One region of the Vibrio nigripulchritudo genome, then DNA from elsewhere that is predicted to be linked to it. Evidence: predicted binding sites of a transcription regulator. Region 1 holds the regulator's gene; each other region holds the start of a gene.
The links. Region 1 encodes CRP, which controls carbon source genes, mostly activating them, when cyclic AMP is high. Its sites were predicted from a motif close to TGTGANNNNNNTCACA; they were not measured.

Region 1 (5,810 bases):
GTTGTACTGGGTCATAAGGATGGACATGGTTGGGTGAGACCAGATGGCAGTACAGGCAAAGACAACGATATTCTGCTGCCTTATCACCAAATGAAAACTCTGATTCACGGTGATTATGTATTGGTTCAGCCTGCCGGAACCGACAAACGTGGCCGCAAAGAGGGTCGGTTGGTACGTGTACTTGAAGAGCGTAAGACTCAGATTGTCGGGCGTTACTTTATGGAACAAGAATACTCCTACGTCGTTCCTGATGATTCACGCATTAGCCAGGATGTCTTGATTCCCAAAGAGCATCGCTGCGGCGCGCGAATGGGGAACGTAGTAGTGATTGAAATTACCGATCGTGCCACTCGTTCTCGTGGAATGATGGGGAAAATTGTTGAAGTACTGGGCGAAAATATGGCGCCGGGTATGGAAACACAGATTGCTATCCGCACACACCAAATCCCGGATGTGTGGCCAGAAGAGGTCGAAAAACAAATCGCTGGTTTAGGTGAACATGTCCCAGAGGATGCCAAGAAAGGGCGTGTTGATTTACGAGATCTCCCCTTAGTTACTATCGATGGTGAAGACGCGCGAGACTTTGATGACGCTGTATTTTGTGAAGCGAAGCGCGGCGGCGGATGGCGCTTATGGGTTGCCATTGCAGATGTTAGCTACTACGTCCGCCCTGATACTGCGTTGGATAAAGAAGCCATCAATCGTGGTAACTCCGTGTACTTCCCGTCTCAGGTTGTTCCTATGCTCCCTGAAGTCTTGTCTAACGGATTGTGCTCATTAAACCCACAAGTGGACCGCTTGTGCATGGTGTGTGAAATGACCATCTCGGCATCCGGTCGGTTATCCGGCTACAAGCACTACGAAGCCGTGATGAACTCACATGCTCGCCTGACCTACAACAAAGTCAGCGCCATCCTTGAAGGTGATGAAGAACTGCGTCAGCGATACGAACCTTTAGTGCCTCATCTTGAAGAACTTCACAAGATGTACGGTGTGCTAAAGCAGTCGCGTGATAACCGTGGTGCTATTGAGTTTGAAACCGTTGAAGCGAAATTTATTTTCAACTCCGACCGCAAGATTGACCGTATCGAACCAGTTGTTCGTAACGACGCACACAAGATCATCGAAGAGTGTATGATTTTAGCCAACATTGCGTCGGCATCTTTAGTTGAAAAGCTGAAAGAGCCTGCTTTGTTCCGTATACACGAAACGCCGGGTGAAGAGCGTTTACAAGGCTTCCGTGATTTCTTGGGAGAGCTTGGATTAAACCTGACTGGTGGGCTGGAACCTTCCCCAACTGATTATGCGAACTTAATGAAGCAGATTGGTGAACGTCAGGACAAAGAGCTGATTCAGACCATGTTACTGCGTTCAATGAAACAGGCGGTGTACAACGCTGACAATGTTGGGCACTTTGGTCTGGCGCTAAAACGCTACGCGCACTTTACTTCGCCGATTCGCCGTTATCCTGATTTGCTACTGCACCGTGCGATTAAATACCTGATCGCAAAAGAAGACGGTAGAAACACGGATCGCTGGACGCCAACGGGTGGCTTCCACTACTCCTTTGACGATATGGATGTCTATGGTGAGCAGTGCTCGATGACGGAACGCCGCGCAGACGATGCGACTCGTGAGGTTGCTGACTGGCTGAAATGTGAATACATGCAAGACCACGTTGGTGAAGAACTGGATGGTGTGATTGCTAACGTAACCGGTTTCGGCTTCTTTGTTCGCCTGACAGAGCTTCACATTGACGGTCTGGTTCATATTTCTTCACTAGCTAACGATTACTATCAATTTGATCCTATTGGTCAAAGGCTTATCGGTGAGAGCTTCGGAAACATCTATCGTCTGGGCGATGCGGTTAAAGTGAAGGTTCTGTCGGTCAATCTCGATGATCGTCAAATAGACTTTGAATTAGTGGAAACAAGTCGTAAGCTACGCGGCAAAGGTAAAACGGCGAAGAAGCGTGCTGCACAGGCAGATAAGAAAGCGGTGAGTAAAAAGAAAGCTGCAATCAAAGCGCGAAAGCCTGGTGGAAAGGCAAAAGCCCTTGTAGAACCCACTAAACGACCAGATGGCTCCAGTGAGCCAGCTAAAACACGTAAGAAGACCAAGGCTGAAAAGGCGCGTAAGAAAAAATCACGCACAAAGAACCGAAAGTCTCAAGGCAAGAAGAAGTAATCTGAATAGGTCAGACCATGAGTAACGAATTCCTTTATGGCATTCATGCCGTAAAAGCTGTGCTGGAAAAAGACCCGGTACGTTTTATTGAAGCATTTGTATTGAAAGGACGTCAGGATGACCGTTTATTGCCTTTGCTGAATGAACTTCAGAATGTTGGGATTTCCATTCAGCAAATGGGAAGAAAGGCGCTGGATGACAAAGCCAAAGGAGCAAATCACCAAGGGATCATCGCCCGCGTAAAACCGGCAAAAGCGCTCAATGAAAACGACTTGGACGATATTCTGGCTCAGCATGAGCAGCCTTTGCTGTTGGTGTTAGATGGAGTCACCGATCCTCATAACCTTGGCGCTTGTCTGCGAAATGCAGATGCCGCAGGCGTCGCCGCGGTGATCGTACCAAAAGACAAATCAGCGCCAATGACAGCAACTGTGAGTAAGGTCGCCTGTGGTGCCGCTGAAACAGTGCCATTAGTTCGTGTGACTAATCTTGCGCGTACTATGCGTGCATTACAGGAGAAAGGTGTGTGGTTTGTTGGTACCGCTGGTGAAGCGACTCACGACATCTACCAGGCTAAGCTTAGTGGTGCATTAGCCATTGTCATGGGGGCTGAAGGTGATGGCATGCGCCGTCTGACTCGTGAAACCTGCGATGATCTTATTAAGATTCCGATGGCGGGAAGCGTATCCAGCTTGAATGTGTCAGTCGCATCTGGGATATGTTTGTTCGAAGCGGTTCGTCAGCGCCAAAACGTCTAAAGGCTTGCATTAGATAATAAAAAACCACCAACTTGCGTTGGTGGTTTTTTTAAATCTGTATCGCTAAGAAAGTTAGCGAGTGCCGTAAACAACGATAGTCTTACCGTGTGCTGAGATGAGGTTTTGCTCTTCCAGCATTTTCAGGATACGACCTACTGTTTCACGAGAACAGCCAACGATTTGACCGATTTCCTGACGGGTAATCTTGATTTGCATACCGTCTGGGTGAGTCATTGCGTCTGGTTGCTTCGCAAGGTTCAGAAGCGTTTGAGCGATACGACCTGTTACGTCTAGGAATGCAAGGTCGCCCACTTTCTGGCTTGTTGTTTGAAGACGGTTCGCCATTTGCGCAGAAAGGCGCATTAGGATATCAGGGTTAACCTGAATCAGCTGACGGAACTTCTTAAATGAGATTTCTGCTACTTCACACGGGGTTTTCGCACGTACCCAAGCGGTACGTTCCTGGTCTTCTTCGAACAGACCAAGTTCGCCGATAAAATCACCTTGGTTGAGGTAAGACAAGATCATTTCTTTGCCTTCTTCATCCTTGATCAGTACGGCAACAGAACCTTTCACAATGTAGTACAGGGTCTCTGCCTTTTCACCAGCATGAATCAGAGTACTTTTTGATGGGTACTTATGAATATGACAGTGTGAAAGGAACCACTCTAATGTTGGATCGGTTTGAGGTTTACCTAGAACCATAATATCTTTCTTCCTCTGCAGGGCTTGCTCAGCAGCTTTCCATATCGACTGAGCCAGATTGAACTGGTCATTTAGAATAGGGTGTTATAGTTGATGCTGCAAGCTATCATATGTTTCGGTTAGAAATAGTATCCTTTTTCTGAAACGATTTCTTGACTTTGATCGTTACACACTGGCGTTTATCTAAGCAAAAATGTGCACATGATCACGCTATAGCAACTTGGTTTACTTTTCTTCTTATCACTAACCGATTTTGCCCGTTTCGATGAGCTGTTGAAGGATAGGTTGAACGATAAGCTCCATGGCAAAACTCATCTTGCCCCCCGGCACAACAAGGGTGTTGTGTCGCGACATAAATGACCCTTGAATCATAGACAACAGATATGGGAAATCGACGTTTTTAATACCACGAAGACGAATCACTACAAAACTTTCATCTAAGCTGGGGATGCCTTTTGCAGCTAAAGGATTAGAAGTATCTACTGTCGGTACTCGCTGAAAGTTGATGTGAGTACGTGAAAACTGCGGGGTAATGTAGTTCAGGTAATCGTCCATGGAGCGAACAATGGAGTCTGTTACTGCTTCCTTTGAATGCCCTCTGTCTCGAGTGTCACGAACGAACTTCTGAATCCACTCCAAGTTAACGATTGGCACCATGCCGATCAGTAAATCAACGTGCTGTGAGGCGTTTACGTCACCATCAACCACACCGCCATGCAACCCTTCATAAAAGAGCACGTCGGAATCTTCTGGCAACTCTTGCCATGGAGTAAAGGTTCCCGGCATTTGATTATAAGGGACAGCCTCGTCAAAGGTGTGCAGGTAACGGCGGACTTGTCCTTTTCCTTCGTCACCGTATTTGCGGAAAAACTGCTCTAGAGTGGGAAAGTCGTTGGCTTGAGGACCAAAGTAACTGATGTGCCTTCCTTGTTCTTTGGCCTTGCGAATTTCCACGTCCATTTCCGGACGAGTGAATCGGTGGAAACTGTCACCTTCAACCCATGCGGCTTTAACGTCCATCATGTTGAACATCTTACGGAACGCTTCAGATGTGGTGGTCGTTCCTGCTCCCGATGAACCTGTAACAGCGATGATTGGGTGTTTTGCTGACATGACTGTCCTTGTCTCTGTTTGTCGTTATAGAAATTCAGTGTAGGGGAAGTGCTTCGAATAATAAACACTGCTCCAGTCGCGTAATTATACCCAAGTTACCTCAAGATGCAGAATTCAGAGCTCTATCTTCTGTTTCAGTTCGAGGAAAAGAGCGCAGTGGAATGATGAATCCTTTCCAAGCTCTTTGACGAAAAAATGGGACAGAAGATAAGCTCCCATGAGCGAGTTTGCTTGGTCTTTATACTGCGTTATCGATTCTTGATTTAGAGCCACTATATCTTCAAATCGATTCCTTGTCTGAAAACCAAGCAATTCTCGCTGAAACTTGCATATTGAGGTAGCTTGGGTATAGATAAAATACCTTAACGGGCGGGATGAACCTGGATGTCCACCGTTTCGTGAAGTTCGGAAAAGACAACCACAGCCTGACCGCTTTGCAGCTGTGTCCGAACGTGCTCAACCTTTTCGTCTAAGCTGATTTCGCTTTCGCCGTAATCGGTTCCTTCCCTCAGTACAAACTCTTTTATCAGGTTTGTCAGAGTGTCTGCATCAATCTGTTCCCAAGGGACGATCATAAATACCTCTTTCTTTTATGTCGTGATGTCTCTAGCTTTCAGTGACCGCAATCTTATCATCAATTGCAGACCCTTGGTTATGTTCCGCAACTTTAAGGAAATGTGAATAGTATTCAGGGAGTGCTTCTTCCAACCAGAATTTCGGTCTAAACAAGCTTCCGGTTACAAAGCCAACGTGTCCGCCTTTGGGAAGCAAATGGTAATTAACGTGAGCAGGCAGTGGATAATCTGGAATAACCGCTTCGGTCATAAACGGATCATCGTGAGCATGAATGATGTCTGTCGGGATGCGTATCTGAGGCAACATAGGTAACCCAGAACAGGTCTGATAATAATGGTGCGCGCCATTAAATCCGTGTAACCGTGAGGTAATCACATCATCAAACTCAAACATGGTACTGATTTTATTGATCTCGGATTCTGTCAGAGGCATCACTTTTTGCACTAAAGGCAATTTGGCAATGGCATTGTC
Region 2 (5,810 bases), 630 kb from region 1:
AGCAACAGGACAGCCTTCGTTATCACGCGCGGGATGTGGCAGTGATGCGCGCAGCCAAAGAAAAGATTCCTGTGGTTTTGGGTAGCGCAACACCCGCACTCGAAACGCTGCACAATGCCCTGACGGGCAAATATCATCACTTAACGCTTTCAAACCGAGCGGGGTCTGCCGTACCCACCACCAATAAAGTATTGGATGTAAAAGGGCTGTATCTCGAAAGCGGGCTGTCTGCTCCGCTGATAGCGGAAATGCGTAAACACCTCAATGCGGGCAATCAGGTGATGTTGTTTCTTAACCGACGCGGTTACTCCCCTGCTCTGATGTGTCATGAATGTGGGTGGATAGCGGATTGCCATCGCTGCGATGCTTATTACACCTTTCACCAACACAGCCGTGAAATGCGTTGTCACCACTGTGGGGCACAACATCCTGTCATACACCAATGCCAGGGCTGCGGCTCAACACAACTGGTTTCCGTGGGAGTGGGCACAGAGCAGTTGGAAGAACAGTTAGCCACTTTATTCCCCGATTTTAAAGCCATTCGAATAGACCGAGACAGCACTCGTCGAAAAGGCAGCCTGGAAACCGCGCTTAAGGCGATTCGTAATAACGAGTACCAGATTCTGATTGGCACACAAATGCTGGCGAAAGGGCATCACTTCCCGGACGTCACGTTAGTAGGGCTTATCGATGTGGACAGCTCACTCTATAGCTCAGATTTTCGAGCATCAGAAAGACTGGCTCAATTGTTCATTCAAGTGGCAGGGAGAGCAGGGAGAGCCAGTAAAGCCGGTGAAGTTATCCTTCAGACTCATCACCCAGAGCACCAACTTCTACAGGCGCTCATTCATAAAGGCTATCGTCATTTCGCCAGCACAGCTTTAGAAGAAAGGAAGCTCGCGCTGCTGCCGCCTTACGCTTTCTTGACCTTATTTCGCGCCGAAGCGAATCAGGAAGGAGCTGGAGAATTATTCCTGCGTCAGGTCAGGCAAACTATTGAATCACATCCGCTTTTCAATGATGAATGTATGGTGTTGGGACCAATGCCTGCACCTCTGGCACGCCGTGCGGGAAAATCACGATGGCAATTAATGTTGCAAGCCCCATCACGTTCTTTAATGCAACAGTTACTGTACAGTTCAAAACCAGTCATCGACACATTGCCGATGGCGAAAAAAGTGCGCTGGACCACTGACATCGAACCGCAAGATCTCTCCTGATAAGTAAAATCTCTGTAAATTGATGTGATGTCAGTTCTGTTACTGGATCAGACTTTGTAGCTAGTTTGAGAAAACGAATATGATCCTATGTGATTGATGTCACGGTACTCATGCAAAATTTGTTAATCTGCCCGTAAATTAATCTTAATTTAGAGCATAAAATATCCAATAAAAAGTTGCTCACGTCAGCGCTAGGTTTAATTGTTATAGATGCTTAAATACAGCCATGAAAAATAAAGAGGACAACTTATTATGGCGACAATGAAGGATGTTGCCCAGCTAGCAGGAGTTTCAACTGCAACGGTATCGAGGGCTTTGATGAATCCTGAGAAGGTTTCGTCGACGACACGTAAACGTGTGGAAAGCGCCGTTTTGGAAGCTGGTTATTCGCCGAATTCACTGGCAAGAAACTTACGACGTAATGAATCCAAAACTATCGTTGCAATCGTCCCTGACATTTGCGACTCCTACTTTACAGAGATCATTCGCGGCATTGAGGATGTAGCCGTGGAAAACGGGTATCTCGTATTGTTAGGAGACAGCGGTCAGCAGAAGAAACGAGAGAGCTCACTGGTCAACCTGGTCTTTACCAAACAAGCAGACGGCATGTTGTTATTGGGGACACACCTGCCGTTTGATGTCAGCAAACCGGAACAGAAGAACTTGCCACCACTGGTCATGGCTTGTGAATTCGCACCGGAACTGGAATTGCCGACAGTGCACATTGATAACCTAACGTCTTCGTTCGAAGCGGTGAACTACCTCACCCAAATGGGTCATTCGAAGATTGCTCAGATTTCAGGGCCTGACGATGCAGCATTGTGTCAGTTCCGTAACCAAGGTTATCAGCAGGCTTTACGTCGCGCTGGCATCACCATGAATCCAACCTATAAGGAAATGGGCGATTTCACCTTTGAATCAGGGCAAAAGGCAATCGCAAAACTTCTGGCACTTCCGGAACCACCAACTGCCGTTTTCTGCCACAATGACGCCATGGCAATCGGCGCTATTAAGGGAGCAAAAGCGGCTGGATTGAAAGTACCTCAAGACCTGTCTGTTGTCGGGTTTGATGATATTCAGTTCGCGGAGTTCTGTGATCCACCATTGACGACGATTACCCAACCTCGCTACGAGATCGGTCGTCAGGCAATGTTGATGCTGCTTGAGATACTCAAAGGCAGAGATGTACATGCCGGATCACGTCTACTGGAAACAGAACTGAAAATCCGAGACAGCGCAGCGCCTCCAAGAAGCTAAGGCTTCATGGGTCTGTGACCCAAAAGATGGACACACCTGCAAGCTTTTCAATGGTAACACTGGTTTTCCAGAGTAATTCTGGATTACCATGTTACCCGTTTTTTATTGAACGCAAGCTGTTAAACCGTGGCAAATAAAGATTACGTAAGAAGAGGACGTGGGCAAAAAAAGCCTACCAGAAAACAAACATCCAATAAGAAGCCGTGGAAAGCAGGCATCGTCGCCATATTACTGGCTGGCGCATTTGGTTATGGGCTTTATACACTAAGCCAGGACCCGGAACCGCCTAAACCACAAGTGGCGGAAAAACCGAAAAAGCCCGTCAGCAAACCAAAACCACTGCCACCTCCACCAGAGGAAAAGTGGGAGTACGTTGAATCACTGCCCAAACGTGAAGTACAGGTCGAAGCCAAAGAACAAGTGGTTTCTGATATTCCTTACATCATGCAGTGTGGTGCATATAAAACTCTGGCGCAGGCAGAAGCTCGTAAAGTGGATATTGCTTTTCAGGGGATCAGTAGCAAGATTCGTAAGAAAGAAGGCAGTAGCTGGTATCGCGTCGTATTGGGGCCTTACACCTTCAAACGCGATGCGGAGCGCGATCGCCATAAACTACAACGGGCAAAAATCGAACCGTGCGCTATTTGGAAAGAATCGCAATAACCGATGTATAAAACACAAAACATCAAACATTCTCAGGGGAGCCAGCCGGCTCCCTTGTTTTTTTCTCTCCTGCCCTCATATTTCACATATATCGCGAGCGAAACAAAAGGTTAATAAAAGTGACTACTATCGTATCTGTACGCCGAAATAATAAAGTCGTCATTGCTGGAGACGGTCAGGTTTCTTTAGGAAATACCGTCATGAAAGGCAACGCAAAGAAAGTACGCCGCCTCTACAATAATAAAGTACTGGCAGGTTTTGCTGGCGGTACGGCTGATGCATTCACACTATTTGAGCGCTTCGAAAGCAAACTGCAAATGCATCAAGGGCATCTGACCAAAGCCGCAGTAGAACTGGCAAAAGACTGGCGCAGTGACCGCGCACTGAGAAAACTCGAAGCACTGCTTGCGGTTGCGGATGAAACCGCTTCGCTGATCATCACAGGTAATGGTGATGTGGTTCAGCCAGAAAACGACTTAATTGCCATTGGCTCTGGTGGTAACTTTGCTCAGGCAGCCGCTACTGCTTTACTGGAAAACACCGAGCTTGATGCCCGAGAAATTGCTGAAAAATCACTGAAAATTGCTGGTGATATCTGTGTATTCACCAATCATCACCACACGGTCGAAGAACTCGACACAGCAGCGCAAGAATCATAAGGAATTCAATATGTCTGAAATGACGCCAAGAGAAATTGTTCACGAATTGAATCGCCACATCATCGGACAAGACAAAGCAAAGCGCGCTGTGGCGATCGCTCTTCGTAACCGCTGGCGCCGCATGCAGCTTGAAGAAAGCTTACGCGTCGAAGTCTCCCCCAAGAACATTCTGATGATCGGTCCGACTGGTGTCGGTAAAACAGAAATCGCTCGTCGCCTTGCCAAGCTGGCCAATGCCCCATTCATGAAAGTGGAAGCCACTAAATTTACGGAAGTGGGTTACGTGGGTAAGGAAGTGGAAACTATCATTCGCGATCTGACGGATGTAGCCATCAAGATGACTCACCAGCAAGCGATGGAAAAAGTAAAATTCCGCGCTGAAGAGCAGGCAGAAGAACGCATTCTGGATGCCCTACTTCCGCCACCGCGTGAAGGCTGGGGTTCCGGAGACGCCACTGAAGAAAAGTCCAATACACGTCAGATCTTCCGCAAGAAACTTCGCGAAGGTCAGTTAGACGACAAAGAGATCGACATCGAAATTGCGGCTCCGCAAATGGGCGTAGAGATCATGGCGCCTCCTGGCATGGAAGAGATGACCAATCAGCTTCAGGGCATGTTCCAGAACCTTGCTGGCGACACCAAGAAAAGCCGCAAGATGAAGATAAAAGACGCGTTCAAAGCTCTGACAGAAGAAGAAGCAGCAAAGCTGGTCAATCAGGAAGAGTTGAAAGAACAAGCTATCTACAATGTTGAAAACAACGGCATTGTCTTCATCGATGAAATCGACAAGATTTGTAAACGTGGTGAGAGCTCAGGTCCGGACGTATCTCGTGAGGGGGTTCAACGTGACTTGCTTCCTCTTATCGAGGGCAGCACCGTTTCCACCAAGCACGGCATGGTTAAAACTGACCATATCTTGTTCATTGCATCTGGTGCATTCCAGGTAGCGAAACCATCAGACCTGATTCCAGAATTGCAGGGTCGTCTGCCAATTCGTGTGGAACTGGAAGCGCTAACCAGTGATGATTTCAAACGCATTCTGACAGAGCCTAAAGCTTCTCTGACCGAGCAGTATTCTGCTCTGATGGCGACAGAATCCGTTGACGTTTCATTCACTGAAGAAGGTGTTGATCAAATTGCCAATGCCGCGTGGCAAGTGAACGAAACCACTGAAAACATTGGTGCTCGTCGTCTTCACACTGTGATGGAGCGTCTGATGGAAGAGATTTCGTTTGAAGCAACCGACAAGAGCGGAACTGCTGTGAAAATTGACGCCGAATACGTGAAATCCAAGCTGGGTGAGTTTGTTGAAGACGAAGATCTCAGCCGCTTTATCCTGTAAGTCTGCATTGGATACATCCAAATATTTGATGTAAAACAAGCCCACCTCAGTTAGGTGGGCTTTTGGTATTCCCCTCTGCTGGCGCGTTGATATACTGAATACAAATCGGTCAACGACGTACGACGCATGAGACAATCACTAAGTGTATGGCTTGATGCCGCTCGCCCCAAAACACTGCCACTGGCGTTTGCTTCTATCGCAACAGGCAGCAGTGTTGCTTTATTCAATGGTCATTTTTCATTCCCAGTCATGGTACTGGCTCTTCTTACCGCAATACTGCTGCAAATCCTTTCCAACCTTGCGAACGACTATGGTGACGCAATAAAAGGGACGGATAATCAGGACCGTATTGGTCCGACTCGCGCCATTCAGTCTGGTGCGGTGACTCCACAGACCATGAAACAAGCCATCATCATCAATATTATTCTGACTGTCGCATCGGGTCTCGCGCTTATCTTCTATGCCCTGCAAACGCCTACCAGCATCATGGCATTCATCGGGCTTGGGCTTTTGGCTATCATCGCTGCCATTGCTTATACCGTGGGCAACAAACCTTATGGCTACATTGGCTTGGGGGATTTGTCGGTGTTTATCTTCTTTGGTCTGCTTGGCGTGGCGGGCACGTTCTTCCTCCATACAGGGTTTATTGATGCCGCCACATTTTTACCT
Region 3 (5,810 bases), on a different replicon from region 1:
CGGATACATGGAAATCATTTGGCTGACCACATCATAAAGTTTGTTTGCCTCGTCACCTTTTTCTGAAATCAGCATGCCTACGCGGCTTTCATCCAGTTGAGAGATTAAGTCGCTGCGACCACACAAACAGTGGGCGAGCTCTATACAAATCTCCAGATAGTTGCTGTCTTCATGCTCAATCATGATGACCGCATGGTTCGATTTCATGAGTTCTGACTTGAACAGAACCATCTGCTCCCACCAATAGGTTTCAGACACCACATTGGAGTAGCGTTTTTCGCGGTTGAATTCAATCTGACCACGAATACGATTAATCAGTTTTCTCGCGCGCTGTTCGAGCTGTCGTTTTGACCCTCTGGCCTTATCCATACCCAGACGGTTGGTCTGTTCTTTGAGCATCTGTATGGAGTAGCGACGGTATTTCTTAAACGATTGAAGTGCTTTTTCGAAGTTTTGACTTTCTTCTGCCACGACCGATTGCTGAAAGCAAATTTGTGAAAGAAGTTCACCGTTATCGAACGGTTTTGCGGCATCTTCCGCTTGTTGAAGAAGCTCACCTGCGGTGCTGAAGTCTTTGCGGATAAGCTCTAAGCGGGCGCGGCTAATAAAAGAGTGCGCTTTCATCCAGGTCAGATCGTGTTTGATCGCCAGATGATGGGCTTCCATTGTGGAAGTTTCAGCATCATCCAGACGTTCGAGCCCGATCAGTGCCAAACCCCGAAAATCGCAAATTTCTGCGCGCCAGGTTGGGTCCTGATGATATTTCAACGCTTCTTCTGCGCCATCAAGCACAGAGAGCATTTCTACGTAGTTGTTAAGTAGGTAGTAATCCCAGGCAAGTAAGATACGAGCTTTGCCTTCCAACCAGTCAATTCGGGCATTGTTTGCAACTTTTACGGCAAGTTCGTGTGTAGACCTTGCCAAATGAATGTCTTCCGTGATTCTCCATACGTTACCCAAACCAATCAGAGACTCAATTTCAATCGTGGATTCACCAACCAGAGCGGACTGCTCCAGCGCGTTGATCCAGTATTGTTGAGCGGAATAGTATTTGGCTTGCCCCCAGAACTGGAGTGCGTGAATATGAAGAATTTCAGGAAGATAGTTGTCATTGTCGAGTCGGTTTTGACCTGCGAGCGCTTCCTTAATGGCTTTCATGCCTTTCTGGTAGCTCATCAAACACCAATGACAACGGGAGATGACGATGTAGGCTTGGATAACGCCTTCGTGATACAAAATCTGTTCTGCACGAGCTAAACATTGCTTCGCCTGAAGCAATACCCCTTCGGGTTCACTTTCAATTCGAGCACGTAGTTGCTCTAGCTCATTCTCAATTAATATCTGGGCTTTATCCAATGTTTAGTCCAAGCAGTTACGTATCTTAATTTCAACTTTGTTATTATATTGTGCGCTCATTAAGAATGGCACCACCAATACAATGATAATAGCCACATTTTCTCAATGAAGTACAACTAATGTGGCAGATTGCCAATTATCTCATTGATGAATGTTATGCATTCAGAACCTGATTCTATAAATCAGGACAACAAAGTCCGTAATGTAAGCGGCTTGTCCGCCAACCCAAGTTGTTGTGCAGGCGTCATTCCGTTCTTGTCTTGGTAGCACAAATTGTGCCAAGCTCGGAAAATATCCAGTAGAGGCAGTAATCCGCCTGGGCGGAGTTTACGTCTTGGTTCGTTGATAAAGCTTTCAAATAGCAACTGAAAACGTTGCTGGTAATATTGCGTTTGTTTCGTTGTAGCAAGGCTTAGCCAATGTTCCAGGTCGGCGTTGTCGCCTGCCAGGTAGCAAATGCCTTTGGCTCGATTCTCTTCATTCCTGATTGCCCACCTGTCTCGCCACCATCCCATGTGTACGATGTCAATTTTTTGAGCAATTCCACCGTCTTGCCAGTTGCCATCTTCTTCGACGTACATTAAGTCAATATTATGGCGCTGGATTCTCGGAAGGCAGACAGAGAGCGCTGCCGAGCGCAATACTGGGTCTTGAGGCATAAAGATCGAGACCCGTTTTTCTTCCTCACACATATTTAGAATGTGAAGGTAATGTGCATAAGAAGTGTACGGCGGTCGAATCAATGCACCTTTGGAAGGGTAGTTGAATCGGGACAAGTTCCCCATAGGATCTTCAACATTGCCTCGTGCCAGAATCTCCTGATACTTGTTGTCGATCTTTTCCCGCAATGAGGTTGCAGGGCGAGTCACGGCTTCAAAAGACTCTGGCTTGTAGTCTTTGGAAACAAAGCGAGAAGGTTCTTCATACGGGTTGTGATCGACGTTACCTGCCGGTTCATCATCGAAGGAATAGTTCACATGCTGGGAAAGCACGTACCCGGTATCGGCGTCGGTAGTCACTATCCAGAATACGCCATTCTGGCTGTTAGGTTGCAGCACGGTGTAGTGAGATGACAGGTGATATTCCGAAGCGTGATTCATCCATCGAGCATCAAACATCGCAAGCTTACGACGACAGCGACTGGCGATCTGGTCTACGTGGTCGTAGAACGTTTTAGGATTAATGGCGAGTTTGCGGCAAATTTCCCGAACGGAATAGCCAGTAAACAGGTAACCGAGGAGATGTTCCTGAAATTCGATTTTGGCATTGCTGCCAGACCATTTATCAACAAACGTCGATTGGCAGGATTTACAGCGGTATCTTTGACGATCGCCACTATACCCAAACGCATGATAAAGGTGTTTGTGGGTATGGACGGTTTTGCCAGCATTTTCACAATTGGGGTTACGACACGCTGGCAAACCGTCGCTATGCACGGCTCTAAGCCTGCTCAGTTCATTCAGAACTTCGCGATTATTAAGTAAGGGGGGGAAAGCACCACACTCACGGCACACCATCGCCGGACGCTTAGGGTTAGCATGCTGCAAGACATACCGTTCTGCATCACTCAATCCAAAGTTGTCACACGCCAATGTTTTACAAAAGTTGAGTTGCAACCCATCTGCATCTTTTGGCAGCTTGCCATCTGACACGATCGCCCCCTCGGGAATAAAATGGTTGTAAAAATTACAGGTTAATTGCGGTTTCTAGTGCAACTGTCATCATGTCGTTGAATGATTTCTGACGATCTTCAGCAGACAGCTTCTCGCCACGGATAATGTGGTCGGAAACAGTAAGAATGGTCAGCGCTTTTGCACCAAGTTCAGCAGCTACGCCGTAGATGCCAGCGGCTTCCATATCTACGCCCAAGATGCCCAGCTTCTCCATTTTTTCAAAAATGTCCGCTTCAGGTGTGTAGAAAAGGTCGGCAGAGAATACGTTGCCCACTTTCACCGGCACGTTATTCGCACGTGCCTGCTTCACTGCTTCTTCCAGAAGACCAAAGTCAGCGACTGCTGCGAAATCGTGGTTCGCGAAGCGGATACGGTTCACTTTAGAGTCCGTCGATGCACCCATGCCGATAACGACGTCCATTAGGTTTACGTCGTCTTTTACGGCACCACAGCTACCGATACGGATGATGTTTTTAACACCGTATTCAGAGATCAGCTCGTGAGTGTAGATGCACGCAGATGGGATACCCATACCGTGACCCATCACAGATACTTTTTTACCTTTGTAAGTACCAGTAAAACCAAACATGTTTCTCACATCACAAACTTGCTTAGCGTCTTCCAGGAAGTTTTCTGCAATGAATTTTGCGCGCAACGGATCGCCTGGCATTAGGACTGTTTCTGCAAAATCGCCCGCTTGTGCGTTAATGTGTGGGGTTGCCATATTGATACTCTCCAAAGTGAGTTCTGGTAATTCGCAGGAAACGTGCGACAACAATTACCAAATCTGTTGAACAGGGTTTTCTTCTTGGGAGCAATACTAGCCCTGTCAGCGTTAACGCCTTGAGATCTAAGTCACAGAAAAACGCTATTTCCTACCAAATACCTCTATTGATAACCAAATGTGTTGAAAGCGGGAATGCAATCGATTTGCTTAACGTTTGCTATTCAGACGCACAGTTTTGATATCAATGCTGTGTCAAAAATGACATTACTCTTTTCCCCATATTCCATCGTTTGAAGTCAGGGTGTTAACTATCTGTAGTTGGCGTTATCTACAAAGAAACAAGGAAGGAGAAACATGCCAGATAACCGTTATGTGATTGGGGTAGACGTTGGAACAGGTAGCGCGCGAGCCGGGTTGTTTGATCTGAAAGGCAAACAGATTGGCTCAGTTAAGCAGGACATTGTTATGTTCAGTGAGGGCAATGCGCACTATGAACAGTCCTCAGACCAGATATGGGAATCGGTTGGTCACTGTGTCCGAACGGTATTGTCTGAATCGGGTGTGCCAAAAGATACCGTAATAGGTATCTCGTTTGATGCCACCTGTTCCTTAGTTGTGATTGGAGAGAACGATCAACCTCTTTCGGTTGGTACTCATGGTAAATCTGAACGAAATATCCTTGTCTGGATGGATCAGCGTGCAACACCTCAAGCAAAACGCATTAACGAACAAGGTCACTCAGTGCTGAAATTTGTCGGCAACCGTATTTCTCCGGAAATGCAGACGCCAAAGCTCATCTGGCTGAAAGAAAACTTACCAGATACCTACAACAAGGCTCGTTACTTTTTTGACCTGACCGACTTTCTCACCTGGAAGTCCAGTGGTTCTCTTGCGAGGTCAATCTGTACAACGGTATGTAAGTGGACATATCTGGCTCATGAAAACCGTTGGGACGAAAGCTATTTTCGTGAATTTGGCTTAGATGATTTGGCGGATGGCGGATTCAGTAAAGTTGGAACCGATATTGTCGCTCCGGGAACCGCGCTTGCAAGCGGGCTGACTCAAGACGCGGCTGAACATTTGGGGCTTAATCAAGGCACGGCAGTTGCGGCTGGCTTGATTGATGCTCACGCAGGTGGGGTAGGATCTGTTGGTGCTCTGAATGAAGAAGGAGAAGCTGACCCCAGTGCCAGCCTGGCTTATGTGTTTGGGACTTCCGCTTGCACCATGACATCCTCACCGAATCAGGTATTGGTTCCGGGCGTCTGGGGTCCTTACTACTCAGCAATGGTGCCGGGCATGTGGCTCAATGAGGCGGGTCAGTCGGCGGCAGGAGCGGCTATCGATCATTTGGTGAGTTTACATCCTGCCTACTCAGAGCTGAAAGCCATGGCGAATATCGATGGTAAATCGCCAGTGCACTATCTATCTGAAGGTGTGAAAAGCCAGATCACAGAGTGGAGTGACGCGGTCACTATGGTGGAAGGGATGCACGTATTGCCTGAGTTTTTAGGTAATCGGGCTCCGAATGCCGATCCTGATGCGCGCGCTGCCATTCTGGGTCTGGATATGGAACATTCGATAGATAATCTCCAAAAGCTTTACGTAGCAGGCGTTTGCGGTCTGGCTTATGGTTTACGACAGATTATAGAAGTGCAGGAAGAGCGTGGACTTAGCATCAGTCAGGTGGTGATAAGTGGTGGTGCAGGACAGGATCCTCTCATACGCCAGATTCTTGCGGATGCTACGGGAGTGAAAGTGGTGGCACCTCAGGCACCAGAGCCCGTGATGTTGGGAAGCGCGATCCTCGCGGCAGTCGCTGCCAACGCGTATCCAGATATGCAGGAAGCGATGAAAGGGATGTCTGTGTTTGGAGAAAGTTATACACCTGCTGATGGTCGAATTAAGCAAGTTCACGAAAAAAGATACCAAACCTATATTAAGTTGCAGAGACTGGTGCGTGAATCCCGAACGTTCTGATTTTATATCAGTTTTCTAGTTCTTCTTCTCGAATCTTAAGCTGTACAAAATATCGATACAAAAATATTTTTTGT

Region 2: a site for CRP is predicted at 1,309-1,324, ahead of cytR (DNA-binding transcriptional regulator CytR). Genes of this name have one in related genera too.
Region 3: a site for CRP is predicted at 3,874-3,889, ahead of deoD (purine-nucleoside phosphorylase). Genes of this name have one in related genera too.

Annotation. Positions count from the first base shown of each region.
Region 1 covers NZ_AP027049.1:313,246-319,055, forward strand. The annotation lists gene rnr (ribonuclease R) at 1-2,187, shown strand, start outside; gene rlmB (23S rRNA (guanosine(2251)-2'-O)-methyltransferase RlmB) at 2,205-2,945, shown strand; gene crp (cAMP-activated global transcriptional regulator CRP) at 3,018-3,650, opposite strand; gene QMG91_RS01540 (phosphoribulokinase) at 3,894-4,763, opposite strand; gene QMG91_RS01545 (YheU family protein) at 5,126-5,338, opposite strand; gene QMG91_RS01550 (hydrolase) at 5,370-5,810, opposite strand, start outside.
Region 2 covers NZ_AP027049.1:3,703,825-3,709,634, forward strand. The annotation lists gene priA (primosomal protein N') at 1-1,220, shown strand, start outside; gene cytR (DNA-binding transcriptional regulator CytR) at 1,473-2,477, shown strand; gene QMG91_RS16965 (SPOR domain-containing protein) at 2,604-3,140, shown strand; gene hslV (ATP-dependent protease subunit HslV) at 3,260-3,799, shown strand; gene hslU (HslU--HslV peptidase ATPase subunit) at 3,810-5,141, shown strand; gene QMG91_RS16980 (1,4-dihydroxy-2-naphthoate polyprenyltransferase) at 5,268-5,810, shown strand, end outside.
Region 3 covers NZ_AP027050.1:1,788,342-1,794,151, reverse strand. The annotation lists gene QMG91_RS26360 (hypothetical protein) at 1-1,356, opposite strand, end outside; gene QMG91_RS26355 (hypothetical protein) at 1,539-3,008, opposite strand; gene deoD (purine-nucleoside phosphorylase) at 3,043-3,753, opposite strand; gene QMG91_RS26345 (FGGY-family carbohydrate kinase) at 4,111-5,736, shown strand.